4 regions of the Ureibacillus suwonensis genome follow, and region 4 is predicted to be linked to each of the others. Evidence: riboswitches for the same ligand, from Rfam matches in the RefSeq annotation. Region 4 holds a riboswitch; each other region holds the start of a gene.
The links. Region 4 has a riboswitch for thiamine pyrophosphate ahead of ACFPOH_RS04065 (LuxE/PaaK family acyltransferase). Riboswitches for the same ligand answer to the same signal wherever they lie in the genome.
Positions count from the first base shown of each region.

Region 1: it holds a riboswitch for thiamine pyrophosphate, as region 4 does, so the genes downstream of both, thiM (hydroxyethylthiazole kinase) here and ACFPOH_RS04065 (LuxE/PaaK family acyltransferase) in region 4, are expected to answer to the same signal.
Region 2: it holds a riboswitch for thiamine pyrophosphate, as region 4 does, so the genes downstream of both, thiT (energy-coupled thiamine transporter ThiT) here and ACFPOH_RS04065 (LuxE/PaaK family acyltransferase) in region 4, are expected to answer to the same signal.
Region 3: it holds a riboswitch for thiamine pyrophosphate, as region 4 does, so the genes downstream of both, thiT (energy-coupled thiamine transporter ThiT) here and ACFPOH_RS04065 (LuxE/PaaK family acyltransferase) in region 4, are expected to answer to the same signal.

Region 1 covers NZ_JBHSNQ010000009.1:129,750-133,476, reverse strand. Annotated here, with positions in the region: gene thiE (thiamine phosphate synthase) at 1-491, opposite strand, end outside; gene thiD (bifunctional hydroxymethylpyrimidine kinase/phosphomethylpyrimidine kinase) at 484-1,299, opposite strand; gene thiM (hydroxyethylthiazole kinase) at 1,299-2,048, opposite strand; TPP riboswitch at 2,133-2,234, opposite strand; TPP riboswitch at 2,300-2,401, opposite strand; gene ACFPOH_RS00945 (reverse transcriptase-like protein) at 2,499-3,152, opposite strand; gene ACFPOH_RS00940 (hypothetical protein) at 3,377-3,727, shown strand, end outside.
Region 2 covers NZ_JBHSNQ010000190.1:14,734-18,460, reverse strand. Annotated here, with positions in the region: gene ACFPOH_RS15555 (nucleoside-diphosphate sugar epimerase) at 1-1,222, shown strand, start outside; gene ACFPOH_RS15550 (transcriptional regulator) at 1,399-1,560, opposite strand; gene ACFPOH_RS15545 (GatB/YqeY domain-containing protein) at 1,690-2,115, opposite strand; TPP riboswitch at 2,414-2,520, shown strand; gene thiT (energy-coupled thiamine transporter ThiT) at 2,601-3,203, shown strand; gene ACFPOH_RS15535 (PTS sugar transporter subunit IIC) at 3,527-3,727, shown strand, end outside.
Region 3 covers NZ_JBHSNQ010000078.1:24,879-28,605, reverse strand. Annotated here, with positions in the region: gene ACFPOH_RS09300 (acyltransferase family protein) at 15-698, shown strand; gene ACFPOH_RS09295 (hypothetical protein) at 699-986, shown strand; gene thiT (energy-coupled thiamine transporter ThiT) at 1,082-1,645, opposite strand; TPP riboswitch at 1,733-1,838, opposite strand; gene ACFPOH_RS09285 (SMC family ATPase) at 1,903-3,727, opposite strand, start outside.
Region 4 covers NZ_JBHSNQ010000040.1:44,344-48,070, forward strand. Annotated here, with positions in the region: gene erm (23S ribosomal RNA methyltransferase Erm) at 1-159, opposite strand, end outside; gene paiA (spermidine/spermine N(1)-acetyltransferase) at 778-1,299, opposite strand; partial or broken gene ACFPOH_RS04060 (MarR family winged helix-turn-helix transcriptional regulator) at 1,320-1,773, opposite strand; TPP riboswitch at 1,942-2,053, shown strand; gene ACFPOH_RS04065 (LuxE/PaaK family acyltransferase) at 2,107-3,195, shown strand; gene ACFPOH_RS04070 (acyl-CoA reductase) at 3,192-3,727, shown strand, end outside.

The DNA.
Region 1 (3,727 bases), on a different contig from region 4:
ATGGGGAAATTCGGATACATTTCACGAGCCTTCCTTAAAAATGTCACTCCCGCAGGCTTTTTTGCATCCGGCTTTGATTTCGTTTCATAGATTGGACCGATGCCCACATAATCGGCGCCGCTTTGGACGGCTTTCACCAATTCTTCTTCATTGTGGACGGAAACACCGATAACTTTATTTTGAAACTTTTCCCGAATTTCTTGGATCGGTGTATCGTCTTGTCCCACATGAACACCATCGGCATCAATTTTTAACGCAAGTTCCACATCATCGTTAATGATAAATGGCACCTGATACTGTTTGCATAAGGATTGGCATTCCCTGGCAAATTGTTCAAGCTCCCCACCGGTTAACGGTTGTTTCCCTTTTTCTCTCAGTTGAAAAAAAGTAATTCCCGCTTGCAATGCATCTTTCAATACTTCAAGGGGATGTTCGCTCTTGCAATTTTCCGTTCCCATAATGAAATAAACCGCCAACTCTTTTCTATTCAATGATTTCCACCTCCGCTTCATATCCCAACCGATGGGCAAAGTGATTCGTCGGTCCATGGCCATGGCCGATATTGAGCGGATTTTCGATAGCCCCTTGGACAAATTTTTTCGCTTCAATAATGGCTTCCTTCAAAGACAGCCCTCTTCCCAAATGGGCGGTAATGGCTGCCGAAAAAGTGCATCCTGTCCCATGGGTATGTTTCGTATTGATTCTTTTTGATCTCATTTTGAATGAAGACCCGTCTTTGAAAAACACCGTATCAACCGCGGATGGCCCGTCCAAATGCCCCCCTTTCATGACGACGCAATCAACTCCAAGCTGCAAAATCTTCTCCGCCGCTTCCCGGATCTCTTCCGCAGTATGAATGTTCATGCCGGTGATGGTTTCCGCTTCCGGGATGTTTGGGGTGACAATGTTCGCAATCGGCAGCAATTCCTTTTTCATGGCCCGCACGGCATCTTCTTGCAGCAACGCTTGTCCGCCCTTCGCAATCATAACCGGATCGACAACGATTTGAACTTCTTGATCCCTCAAGCTTTTCGCGATTCTTTGAATAATATCCGCAGAAAACAACATTCCCGTTTTCAAGGCTTTTACATCAAAATCTTCGAAAACCGCCTTCATTTGAAGTTCGACAAAATCAGGAGTTGTTGGATAAATCCCTTCCACACCCAACGTATTTTGGGCCGTCAATGCCGTAATGACGGATGTGCCAAAAACCTTCAGCTCCTGGAATGTTTTCAAATCCGCCTGAATGCCGGCGCCTCCACCGCTGTCCGAGCCTGCAATCGTCATAACGATATTCATTATAATTCACCTCTTGAAATTTGATGTAGACCGTTTATGATTTCCACTTGGAATGAACCAAGGTATTTTTCTTTCGAAGCAAATTCGGCCACTTTTTTATAATCGGCCAACACGTTCCGGATATTTTCGAGTCTGTCCCCTTCCAAACATAATGCTCCCGCGCAAATGGCGCTCAATAAACAGCCCGTCCCCGTCACCTGCGTCATCCACTCATGGCCGCCGCGGACAAAAAGAATCCATTCCCCATCCGTTACAACATCTTCTTTTCCTGAAACCGCAACCATTGTTCCAAATTTCTTGGCCGTATCCTTTGCCACAAGGACAATATCCATCTCCCCTTCTCCGCTGTCCACACCTTTTGCCTGCCAATCGATTCCGGCGATTGCAGCCAATTCACCGGCATTGCAACGGATTAAATCAAACTTGATTTCTCTCAACAGATTTTCAGACACTTCTTTACGATATTTCGTGGCACCTGCCCCCACCGGATCCAATACAACAGGAATATTCAATTCATTCGCTTTTTTTCCGGCTAAAAACATGGCTTCCACTGAATTTTTATTCAATGTGCCAATATTGATTAACAATGCATCGGAAATCGATGTCATATCTTCAACATCCAATGGCTCATCCGACATGACAGGTGAAGCGCCAATGGCAAGCAAGCCGTTTGCTGTAAAATTTGTCACCACGGTATTGGTAATGCAATGAATCAATGGATTCTTTTGTCTGATTTTGTATAAGCTCATTTGTTTTCTCCTTTCAATCCGGATTAATCTTTTGAAACTTAAAAATGCTCTTTTGCACGGCGCAAAAGAGCATTGAAAAGACTGCAAGTATCTTCAATTGCTCCCTACGGCAGTGCTAACTGCATCAGGTTCAAAGGGTTAGGTGTTTCCACCTTCTCAGGCACCAGGCCACCCCTGCAATTTCCAAAATTCCCTATGTAATTAAAAAGCTCTCCAGTAATTGGAGAGCAAAAAATTCACAATATCCATCTATGAATTCATGGATTGCTCCCTACGGCAGTACTGGCTGCATCAAGTTCAAAGGGTTAGGTGTTTTCACCTTCTCAGGCACTCGGCCACCCCTGCAAAAAAACATAATAATTCTGTTGTTTCCTACATTATACCATATGGATTTTTCAATTTTACATGATTTTATAAAACTAACAAACTTGGTTATTTCGATTCATTTATTCATTGCAGTTCGATTTTCCCGTCTATTTCGATATCATCCAAAGCTTGGTTTGCCAACCGGTCCGCTTCTTCATTTTCTTTTCGGGAAACCGGTTCAAATTCGGGTTTGATGCCAAGCCGGTTCAAAGATTCATCAATTCGATCCGCCCAATTCATCAACTCTTTTTCATAAACCGGCCATTCACCGCTCATTTGATTGATCACCACTTGCGAATCGCCGATAAATCGGACCGTTTGGTGATGGACGCCAAGAGACTCCAATTCTTGGACAGAAAAATGAAGCGCTGCGTATTCCGCTTCATTATTGGAAGAAAGACCATTCAAAGTCAAATTTTTCCGCAACCGATATTTCTTTCCGTTTTGCTCAAAATAAATGACACAACCCAACCCGGATATGCGGCTTTCAAGATTAAATCCGCCATCAAAATAAACCGTCACATTCGAAGGTTCCGTTTCCATCTCTTTTATATATTTTTTTATTTCTTTCAATGTCCAAGTCGAATCATGTTCATCCAAAAAAAGAATGTTTTTTGTTCTTCCGGTTTTCATCAGCTCTTCCGCGACGGAAAGGGCGTGGGCTGGAGGCATTTCTTCCGAACGAAAAACCGTTTCCACACCCTTGTGGTGATACGTCCATTCGATTGTGATTTTCAAAAAGACCCCTTCCTTTTCCCTATTTTCTACAATAGTATTTTCAATTGGACGACAAAGATACGAAATATCCTTTCCCCGCCTTCATATGTTCACCAACGAGTTATTGACATTCTTCGACTTAGATATAAAATGAAAGTAGGAATTTGTATATAATTGTAACCCTTTTTCTATATTAATAGGAAATTTCGTTTATTTTTTTTTACAAGATATTAGGAGATGATATTTTGGCTAATGAAATGGAAAAAAAGAGATTGGGATGGTTTAAAAATCCTTTATCGAATCAGAGTGAGATGGAACAACGGGAAGAATCTCCCGAAATGGTTGTAGAAGATTTGCCTGCAGAAAATGAAAAAGTGGAAGAACAAGAAACGGTTCAACCGATTAAAGCTGAAGAAGAGTCTTTCATTTTTTCAAGGGATCAGCAAGACAAAGTGGCAATGGATGTCATTGTTTCAATTGAAAATATCATTAAAGACCGCCAATTGCTTTCCTATAAATATAATGCGCTGGTAGAACAATTGGAAAATGCGAACCAAATCATCAATCGCCTAAAGCGCGATCAATTGAAAAAAGAT
Region 2 (3,727 bases), on a different contig from region 4:
ATATAAATTTTTTTACAACCTGGATGATATCACGTATTTTGCTGCTGTGAAATTCCCGAAAGGCACGAAATTGACGAGGGACCAAAAACAAGAATTATCTTATATCTTATTGGACGAACGGGGATCCATCGGCACATATACCTTTAAAACCCATCCGAGCAGAAGAAAGCGATTCGATCCGAAAAAGACGCTTGCAAGATTGAACATTCCTGAAGATTTTGATGTCAAATCGATTCCTGTCCATTATGGTCCGATCATTGATGAACAGAGCGCGGAAGAAATCCGTAGGGAAAATCCGCATTTATCAAAGGAATTCATTATCGATTATTGTTATTGGCGATATCGTTTAATAAAGCTCCATCCGACTGATTTCGAGCCTTATTTAAAATATGTGGATTTTGCATATGTATGCTATGCTTGCGATCAAATTTCGGAAAAATATTTGATTGATCATTTGGATATGGTGGATGTTTCTGCATTGCAATATAATTACCCGGTGCTTGCAAGGCTTTCTTCATCCTTTAAAAAATATATGGTCGAAGAATTGATTCGAAACGGTATGGAAATCAATCCGCATTTTGCTGATGAAATTGATACGTTTATTGAGGATGATACGTATTTCAGCGAATATGCAACCATTGATTTGTTGGATGATGATTTATTTGAAGAAGATGAGGAAAAAGTGGAATTTCAATTCTTTGAATTCGACCGCGGCCCATATAAGTGGCTTGGAAGTGAACATTTGGTGAAAGGCATCCCTTCCCTCGCTTCCCAATTATATGATGATATGGGCTATAAAAAACCGACAAACGAAGAAATGGATGAACAATTTGACAAATACAGCAAGCAGCAAATCTCATTGATCAGTGCCATTTTGGAGCCCCATTGGCTAAACCGCTACAAAGATCGCATCGATTGGAAAGCGGCCTGTTTATATAATAAACACCTGACGGATGAGTTCTTGACAGAGCATATCGAATTCGTCGATTTTGAGTGTCTTGGCAATAATTTGAGTTGCGTTTTATCCGAAGAATTCATTGAAAAGCATATGAATCAGTTCAACCACGACAAACCTGTACCGTTAATTATCCGCTTTTTGACGGTGCAAATGTATTTGAATCATAAAGACAAAATCAAAGTGAATTCCGAATTGCTGTTCCAATATTATAACAGCATCGGCGCACCCGAATACAAACAAATTCTTGATTTGCTGGATGAATAGCAGTTTTTGGACGCCATTTTCAATGAAAATGGTGTTTTTTTTTACCAATAAAACAACCTTGCTTGCGGCAACTCGACAAGCAAGGTTGTTAACTGGCTCGTATGTTTAATGTAGACAAGTGTATGACCTCTCTTTTCTGCGATCTGTAATGGTTACAGAATATATTCGCGATTTTCTTATGCATTTGCTTGTTCTTTCGTTTTTCGTGCATGTTCGTTGAATTGATCCAATTGTTCTTGGGATAGATGCTCAACGAAAATTGAAAAATTGATTGGTTCCAGACCGAATTGTTCGCATTTGGAAACGTAATATTCATAGCCTTCTTGATAAGTAGTCATAAAAAACACTCCTTTTTGATTTGTACTATAACAGTTGTTGTTTGATGATTCTAATATAGTACAGTTTTATTTTGCTGTCAACAAAAAGTTGAAAGACTTGTCTAAATTTTTAAACAAGTCTTTTTGATCTTAAATGAGGCTTTTTACCACTTTCGCGATCGTTGCTCCATCGGCTTTTCCTGCAAGGAGCGGTTTTGCGATTTTCATCGCCTCCCCCATATTCATTCCTTTTGAAATGCCTGCTTCTGTTAAAACATTGGCAATTTCCTCTTCAGATAATTGTTTTGGCAAGAAACTTTGCAAAATTTCCAGTTTGCGGTTTTCCTTTTCGATTAAATCTTCCCGGCCTGCTTGCTTTGCTCCTTCAAGGGCTTGATGGGTCTGTTTCACTTCACGATTGACAACCGCAATTTCTTCTTCATGGGAAAGTTCGGAACCTTTTTCTTTTTCCGCTTGATCCAAGGCGGATTTTAATAATGTAAGAACTCCTTTTGCAACGGCATCCTTTTCTTTCATCGCCTGTTTCAGTTGTTCGAAAACGGCTTGTTTCATCATATGATCATTATTCTCCTTTCATGGGATTTTATGAATATTATTATAATAAATTTTCTTTTCGCCATGAATGAAAAAGTGCTTTTTAATCCAGGATTCAAAACTGCAACAAACAAGGATGGATAATAGAATGCGGCAGGAAAATCGTCGAACGCCGCCTGTATTTCCTCTGGTTTAAACAGATCTGTTTTTATTTGATTACCAAAAGCGAATTTTCCATTTTTAAATATAAAACTTCCTATCCCCTGTACAAATACGATCTTTCAAGCTATACTTAGAGCGACAAAATTAAAATCATGATTGAAACCACAGGGGGAGCTTTGTGCTGAGAGTGAACAACTTTTCGTTGTTCTGACCCTTCGAACCTGTAAGATAATGCTTGCGCAGGGATTGTGGGATTTTGGATATATGTTGAATGGCGGACGAGGAGTTCTCCATACATATTCTCCCCCTTGAGGTTTCCATTTTATGGAGGGGAGAATTTTTTTATGAAAAAAATTAAATTGCAGGCTCTCATTGAAGCGGCGTTTTTTGCGGCATTCGCTTTAATTTTGGATTTGCTGCCATCGATCCAATTGGGGCCCTGGATGTCGGTTTCCTGTGCCATGTTGCCTATCTTCATTTTAGCTTTCCGTTGGGGATTCACTGTCAGCGTGATTTCCGGGTTTATTTGGGGGTTGTTGCAAGTGGTCACGGGGGATGCCTATATATTAAATATAGTGCAATTCTTAATCGAATATTTTGTCGCTTTTGCTTTCGTCGGTTTTGCCGGATTATTGTATAAACAGATACAAACCGCCTTTTTTGCAGAGAAGAAGAAAGCAAAAGGATTGATTTTGGCTGTATTGGCCGTCTTCCTGGGAAGTATCGCCCGGTATTTTTGGCATTTTCTTGCGGGTGTCGTTTTCTGGGCGGAATATGCGCCGGAAGGAATGTCCCCGGTGATCTATTCGTTGGTCGTAAATGGTGCAACGATGATTGGCGCGGCCATTTTCTGCTCGATTTTGATCGTACTTCTCCTTTCAGCCGCACCCCGGTTGATTCAGCGAAAAGGATTTGACATTGAAACGAATAAAACAACCACATCCTAATAGGATGTTTCATTTTGCGATCGGGCTGTCTGAAAAACGGGTTAACCGCTTTTTCGGACAGTTTTTATTTTTTTATAAAAACTTCTTTCACTAAAATATTTTGATAAAAAATAATAAATAGATGCCGCTTTTTTCTTTCCCAAACCTAATTTTGCTCGATTAAACCCATAAAAAAAGGATGTTTAACCTTCAAAAATTTATCTTTAATATGAATTATCAAAATATTTATAGTTGATAAAATATTATTTTTATATATAATTTACTATATTAATATACAATATTTCCACTATTAAAACAGTTCTAACAGAAAGGGTTTTGCAACGATGAAAGATTTCTTCAGTAAATTATTAACGGGAATGAGTTTAGGGATTGTGGTTTGTTTGATCCCTAATGCTCTTGTCGGAGAAATATTAAAATTGATTATTCCACATGCAGGGCCCCTTGAAACGTTCTTGACCGCCGTTTTGAACGCCTCTGTACTTGTGATGAGCTTACTGCCGGTGATTATGGGGGTTCTGATCGGA
Region 3 (3,727 bases), on a different contig from region 4:
AATAATGGGACTTACTGAGGGTTGTTGCATGTTTATCCGTATTGCTCCTGCATTCGACTACATTTTATAACATGGAACAAGGACTGACTGAGAATTCTGTAATGATCCATTATGTTCGGATCCTATTATGTTATGCTACTCCGACATTTATCATGCTTTCTGTCATCATCCTTTCCGCAAAATATAAAGACCAGTTGCCAGGCTCCTTTTGGCCGAGCCGGATTCAATTCATTTTGCTGCCTTTTGTTTTTTGGGCTTTCATCGATGCCGTTGTGATTGAATTACAGTATCGGCATGGCCTTCTTTGGCGATCCTTTTGGAACAATGTGATTTATGGAGAATTTGTCGGCTGGTTTGTATTGGTCATTTTTCAGTTATATTTGCTGTTTTGGATGATGGTCAAATGGAAATGGCCATCCTTTGTCGTGTTGCCAATATGCATCATCATTTATTTTTTGCAGCATCGGCTTTTTGGGACGCCCTATCCTTTCTTCCAGGAAAACCACATGTATGAAAAACTTTATGGAACGGGTTGGTACATATATTTTGCAATGGCATATTTCATTGGTTCAAATTACGAAAAAATTCAACCGTTGTTAATAAAATATCGTATATTCACTTTACTATTTACGGCTCTATCCGCGCTATATATTTGGTATGGTTATAAGTTTGGAATGGTGGAAATCCATTCCCGCTGAATGGATTTGGTTCCGTTTGTCGTCGGAATGACAAGTGCGGTTTTGGCTTATGGACAACTCATTCCATCTTATAGAATCATTCGCATCATAAGCAAATATGCATTCATGATTTATCTGATCCATTGGAATGTTCTCTCATTGACGGCCAAGTATTTCGTGGGATTTCTACCCAATGGCTATTTGGCCGTTTTGGGAATGATCATTTTTGCGGTTCTTGTATCGATTATTGTTTCCAAAACCATCTCCTATCTCCCATTTGGAAAATGGATTGTAGGGAAAATTCGATAAACGGACGGCAAAGAAAAACGGATTGGGAACCTTCCGGTGTTCTCAATCCGCTTTTTTTTATTGTTCAGAACGCTTTTCAAATCGGCATGTAACCGTTATTCATTTTCTTTTTTTATGAGTCTTGGGCTTGCTGTAAAAATGAATGCCGCCACAATAGCCGTTATGATGATGGCAGGAAGCATATAGGAACCGTTATATACGATGGAATAAATCCAGGCATTTTGATCGCCTGCGTATTCTTTGAAGAAAATCGCTCCGGCAATTGTATGGCAAATAAAGCGCAACAATCCTCCGACAACCGTACCGATCACAACATATAATGCAATTTTCTTTTTGTTATTTTGCAATACGCCGGCCAACACCGGTTTCCGAACAATTGCGGCAAATCCCACAAACGTGAAAGCAAAGATATAATCCAGGATTGCTTGCGCCCAATGGACGATAAACGGATTAATCGTCATGTTCAACAGCCCTATCAGCAAACCCGTAACAAGCCCTGCAGATAGTCCCCAACGAATCGCAATCAAAATAATTGGCAGCATCACTAAACTGATGGATCCGCCCTGGGCCCAAATCGAAAATTTTAATTGGTCCAACACATAACCGATAGCCGCAAAAATGGCAATTTCAATCATCCATAACAGTTTTTGATTTCTCATTCCGCATACTCCTTTCTCTTCGTTATTAAAACGCGAGAGAAGGATAGAAAAGAAAAAGCGTCCGGACAGATCCGAGACGCATTTGTTTCGGTTTCTATCCCACATCCCTACGCAAGTACTAACTTACAGGTTCGAAGGGTTAGTGCATACGGCACACTCTCAGCTGACTTCATCAGCACCCCTTGTGGTACACCTAAAATATTCTGTTGGGAACAATGCCATTTTATCAAATTCTATAAATATTTCAACTTCATGGTTTATTTTAATAGAATTGTTGTTTTGCTGTATCCTTCTTTTTGTTTTTCCACTTGCAACACAGCTGGCATTGCCGATTTTAATTCCTCCACATGGGAAATGACTCCGATCATCCGGCCGGATTTTTGAAGTTCAATGAGCGTGTCGATTGCTTTCATTAAGGATTCTTCATCAAGGGAGCCGAATCCTTCATCAATGAACATTGTTTCAATATTGACATTTCCTTGATAGCTTTGGATCACATCCGCCATACCCAATGCCAGGCTTAAAGATGCATTGAATTTTTCCCCTCCGGATAATGTTTTTACATCCCTCGCTTGTCCTGTATACGTGTCATAGACATCCAACCCTAAACCGCTCGCTCTTCCGTATGATTCAACCCTGTCGGAAACTTGCAAATAATATTGGCCGTTTGATAAGTTTTTCAGGCGCAGGTTGCTTGCTTCGGTAATGAGCTCCAAATAGCCCATTTGCACATAGCGTTCAAAGGATATTTTTTTGCTGTTTTGGCCGCGGAGCAAATTGTAAAGCTCGATGATTTGATTGGATTTTTCCTCCATCCGGAAAATATCGTTTGCGATTCCTTCGAGCTTTTCCGCAAAGTCAATGCAATGCTTTTCGCAAGCTTTGGAATGATTTAAAGCATCCAGGGCTTTTTCATAATTGGACTGAAGCTCTCCCAACTCGTTTTCCGCTTCGGTCAAGTCCATCTTTTCTTTGCCTTTCAGCTTTTCTTCCCCTTCCCTCACTTGCATTTCCAATGAATGAAGCTCTTTCGAATAATCGTCATATTGCTTTTGCAATGATTCCATTTTTTGCGGCGAAAGCCGGGCCTGCAAAAATTCTTCCGTTGAAGCAAAGTTCGCTTCCTTAAGGGCGGAAAGAAACTCTTCTTTCACCCTTTGAACTTTTCTTTGTATATGTCCGACTTGTTCCATTGTTTGTTTAAATGCCTCTTCCACCGCCGCGGTTTGTTTACCCGCTTCCTGGTATGCCATTTGCGCCCGCTCCCAAGATTCTTTTAACTGCCCTTTTAGACGGCTGGCTTCTTGCAATGCAGCTTTCAATTGTGAAAGATCCTTCAATTCTTCAGGAATGGATTTTTTTTGCTGCTCAAGTATTGTTTTTTCCTTCGTATATTTTTCATGTACTTCATTGTATCTTTGCGCACTTTCCTTTTGAAGCTTCCCAACCTGTTCTTTTTCTTCCTGCAGCCTTTTTAGCCGTTTTCTGCCGGAGGAGAGTACTTCTTTTTGTTTTTCCACTTCTTTTACCTTGTTATGAATGGTCTGCAATTGATTGATAAAATGCGATTCTTCAACCATCGGCGCATTCAAGGCAATGAAAGTTTCTTCGATTTCACTCAATTGTTGGCGCTTTGATTCCAATTGACCTTGTACAGCAAATTTATGTTGCTGCGCTTTTTCCAAAGCCGCTCTCAGTTTTTTCAATTCATCCTGCTCTACAATTTCCGTCGTCTCTTTATGTTGGATGTGATGCTCCGTGCTGCCGCAAACCGGGCAAGGCATGCCAGGCTTAAGGCTTGCAGCAAGAATCGCCGCTTGGTTATTCAACCATTTTTCTTCTTCCTTCGCATATAGTTCATGAATTCTCCCATATGCTTCATTGGCCTTTTTGTATTCATCTTCCAACTTTTGAATATGTGACTTTGTTTCGTGATATTTGGAGAAAGCATCTGCAATTTCTTTTAATCGGCGTTCCTCTTCCAACAGCTCATTATAGGATTCTGTGGCTTCTTCAAGCTTTTCGATTTTTTGACTCAGCTCTGAAACAGCCTCCGCCTTCTCTGCCAATTGTTGCTCTAAA
Region 4 (3,727 bases):
CGTCAATGCACCTTTTCCAGCACCAAACTCTAAAACTAAATCATGTCGAGTTACATTTGCAATTTCTACTATTTCATTTATTAATTTCTTATTATGCATTAAATGTTGTCCTAAAAAATTGGGTGGTTCACTTCTTCGATGTTTACGATTTTTAGTCATTAATTCTTCTTCCTTTCTAAAAAAATCACAAGCATCTGCTTGCGATTTAGAGCAAATGGAAGAAGATCCGCCCTCATTCGTTTGGAATAACATATTGACAAGATAGGCATCAAAAAAGGACTTGTACTTAGGTGTAGTACAAATCTATCGAAAGAAAGTGAAATTCCTTAATAATAGAAAAAAGGCAGAAATAATCTGCCTTCGGAAATGACGTTATTAACCCATTAATTAATATCAACCATAAATAGTGATATTACAAAAATGTGGTTCAAAAATGAAAAATGAAGATTATTAAAAAAGGACAGACTACTCCCATTTACTCTGCCGTTCACAAGCAGAGCCTTTGAACATATTCAATTCATTAGTTCAAAGTTGGGAAACGTAGTCTCATTGAGTGTGTCACTTTTTTAATAATCCTCCTTTAATGATGAATACAAAAACAGTATATTGGTCCTGAATCAAATTGTCAAATGGAACTATTGGGGACAGTCTATGTGTTCGAACCTAATGATAAATATGATTTGTTTGACGAATGCGAAAGTTTATTAACTGAATCATGAAATATAGAATCATAAGAAATGAAATTTATATGCCAATATTTCAGTATATACATGCTAATCAATCTTCCAATGTTTTAATAATGATCAAGTCCGTTTGTTCTTCATCCCCCATATAAAAGGAGTGAAATCCTTTTTGAACAAATCCCATTTTCTTATAAAAGCCAATTGCATTTTCGTTCTTTTCCCAAACCCCAAGCCAAATTTTCTTTTTATTCCATTCCTTTGCAACTTCAATCGCTTTATTTAGCAAGGCTTTTCCAAGTCCATGCTTCTGAAATTTCTCTCGAATATAAATTCTTTCAATTTCAAGGAATTCATCGCCCATTTTTTCCGTCTGAGCATCATCACTATTGACTTTTAAGTAACCCGCCAATTCATTTTGGTAATAGACAAAGAAAAATTGTGAATGAATATTGGATAGCTCTTTCTCTAATTGTTTTATATTAAATGCCTTTTCTAAATATACTTTCATATTTTCAGGTGAATTTTGATCTTTAAATGTGTAATAAAACGTTTCAATGCCCACTTCTTGTAATGTGTGCAAATCTTCAAGGGTACATGTTTTTATTTTGATTGTCATAGTGAACATCTCTCCTCATATCAATAATTTCGTTTGTTTCCCTTCTTAACGTATTCCCAATCTTTTTCAACATTTTTTCTTACCCGCTGCAAAAGATTGAATAATGTTTCCACTTCTACTTCAGATAATCCTTGTAAAGCTACAGCGTTAGAATGATCATGTTCTCTTATTAAAAACGGATAAACATTATTGCCTTTCTCGGTCGCATAGAGTTTCTTAATTTTTTTTATTTTGTGGATCCTCTCGCTTTTCAACAAATCCGTTCATTTCTAGTTTTTTTATTGCGCGTGATGCAGTTGTCCGATCCACTTTGATCATTTCAGCCAACTTTTCTTGAATAATTCCTGGGTTCTCACATATTCGTACAAGGTACAAATACTGACCTTTTGTTAAGTCATATTCTTTAAACTCGATATTACTGATTGAATCTAGTGCTCGTGCTATCATCCCAATTTCACGAAGAACTTCTTTCATAATGAACTCCTTCATTTTTATTGCAAATGCAATATTTTTAATTCATTTTAATCAAACTTTGTTGCATTTGCAACAAAAAAATAATTGAATATCTACATAATTTTAGGGTGATAATTCAAAAGAATTTGCAATCTTTCATAAGAATAAGTAGACTTTATATTGAAATTGAATATATTAACCGGGGGCTTGCGGAAGCAGGCTGAGAGTACGACTAATCCGTCGTTGACCGTTTGAACCTGATTTGGGTAATGCCAGCGCAGGGAGTGTAGTAAGTCGAATTATGCACTTTGCTTAGGCAGAGTGCATTTTATTTTGCGGAAAGGGTGAAAACCGATGACTCAGCAACGAGAAATCATAGAGGAACTTTCTCAATTTATCAAAAAGAATCAAGCTTCAGAAGAAGAGTTTAATAGCTTGGCTTTACATATTTTTAATTATCAATACAAACATAATCTCCCCTATCAAACATTTTGCCGCCAAAAAGGAAAGACACCGCGGCTTGTGAAAAATTGGCGAGACATTCCTTATGTGCCGATGAGTGCCTTTAAAGAGGTTCCATTGACATGTTCAGATCCAGAGGCAGCGGTTAGAGTCTTTATGACAAGCGGAACAACCCAAGGAAAACAAGGCAAACACTTTCATTCCACTCTCGAAATCAGAGAACTTTCCATGATTATCAACTTTAAAGAACGGTTTATGAAAGAAACAAATCGCATCCGCATGGGAATTTTGTTTCCAACTGAAGAGAAAATGCCGCACTCATCCTTAGCCCATTATTTAGCTCTTGTCATGAAAGAGTTTGGCACAGAGGACAGCTGCTATTTATTAAAAGAGAACGGCGTACATATTCAAAAAATCATCAGTGAGTTGGAACATGCCGAAAAAACAGGAGAACCATTTGCTTTGCTCGGAGCAAGTTTCAGTTTTGTTCATTTGTTTGAGGAATTGGAGCGTTTAGGAAAAACGTTTAATCTGCCGAAGGGAAGCAAAATTCTTGATACTGGTGGTTATAAAAATAAATCAAAGGAATTAGATTTAAATGAATTTTATCAGTTGCTTGAAAGATATTTCGGTGTAGATAGAAGCAATTGTATTAATATGTACGGCATAACAGAGCTAAGCACGCAATTTTATGATGATGGCAATGAGGTCGTTCCATCTATAAAAACTGGACCTAGTTGGATTCGTACGAGAGTCATCAATCCGTTAACAGGTGAAGAGGTTCCAGAAGGAGAACGTGGTGTTTTAGTTCATTATGATTTAGCGAACTTTAATTCCGTAATGGCGGTTGCTACTGAGGATGTAGGAATGGCGGTTGATGAAGGATTTTATCTGTTCGGTAGAGTTCAAGGTGCCGAGGTAAGGGGATGCTCGCTAGCGGTAGAAGAGTTTATTCAATTGGCGAAAGGAACAGCAAAATGAGAATAACAGCTGGATATATTCCAAATATCGGAGAAACGAAATTTGATAAGAAAATCCTGAAGTTTCAGGATTTAGAAGTGGAACTGCCTCTCCTTACATTAGAGCAAATGCAGAGGGTCATTGACACGGTGAAAAGAGAAAGTGCGGAAATCTTAAAATCACTGTCGGTATCAACAGTAGTGGACATCATCGGTTATGTAACGGAACAATTTTTGGAACGCAGTTCATCTTATCGACAGCAGGCGGAAAAGTTGCTTCCGATTGTCACCGGCTATGATGAGGAGGTAATTCGCCTTGGTCTTACATCTTTTTTAAAAACATTTCGCAAGCACGAACTCCAGCGTTTCCTAGTAGAAGATTTAGGAAATCCATTATTATTAGATCATTTTCAGCCGCGCGCAAAAGGTGGTTTTTCAAAAGCAATTGGACCCGAACTCATTACCCATGTATGGGCAGGGAATGTTCCAGCACTGCCTATTTGGAGTTTCGTATCTGGTCTGCTAGTAAAAGCAGGAAATATCGGAAAAGTTTC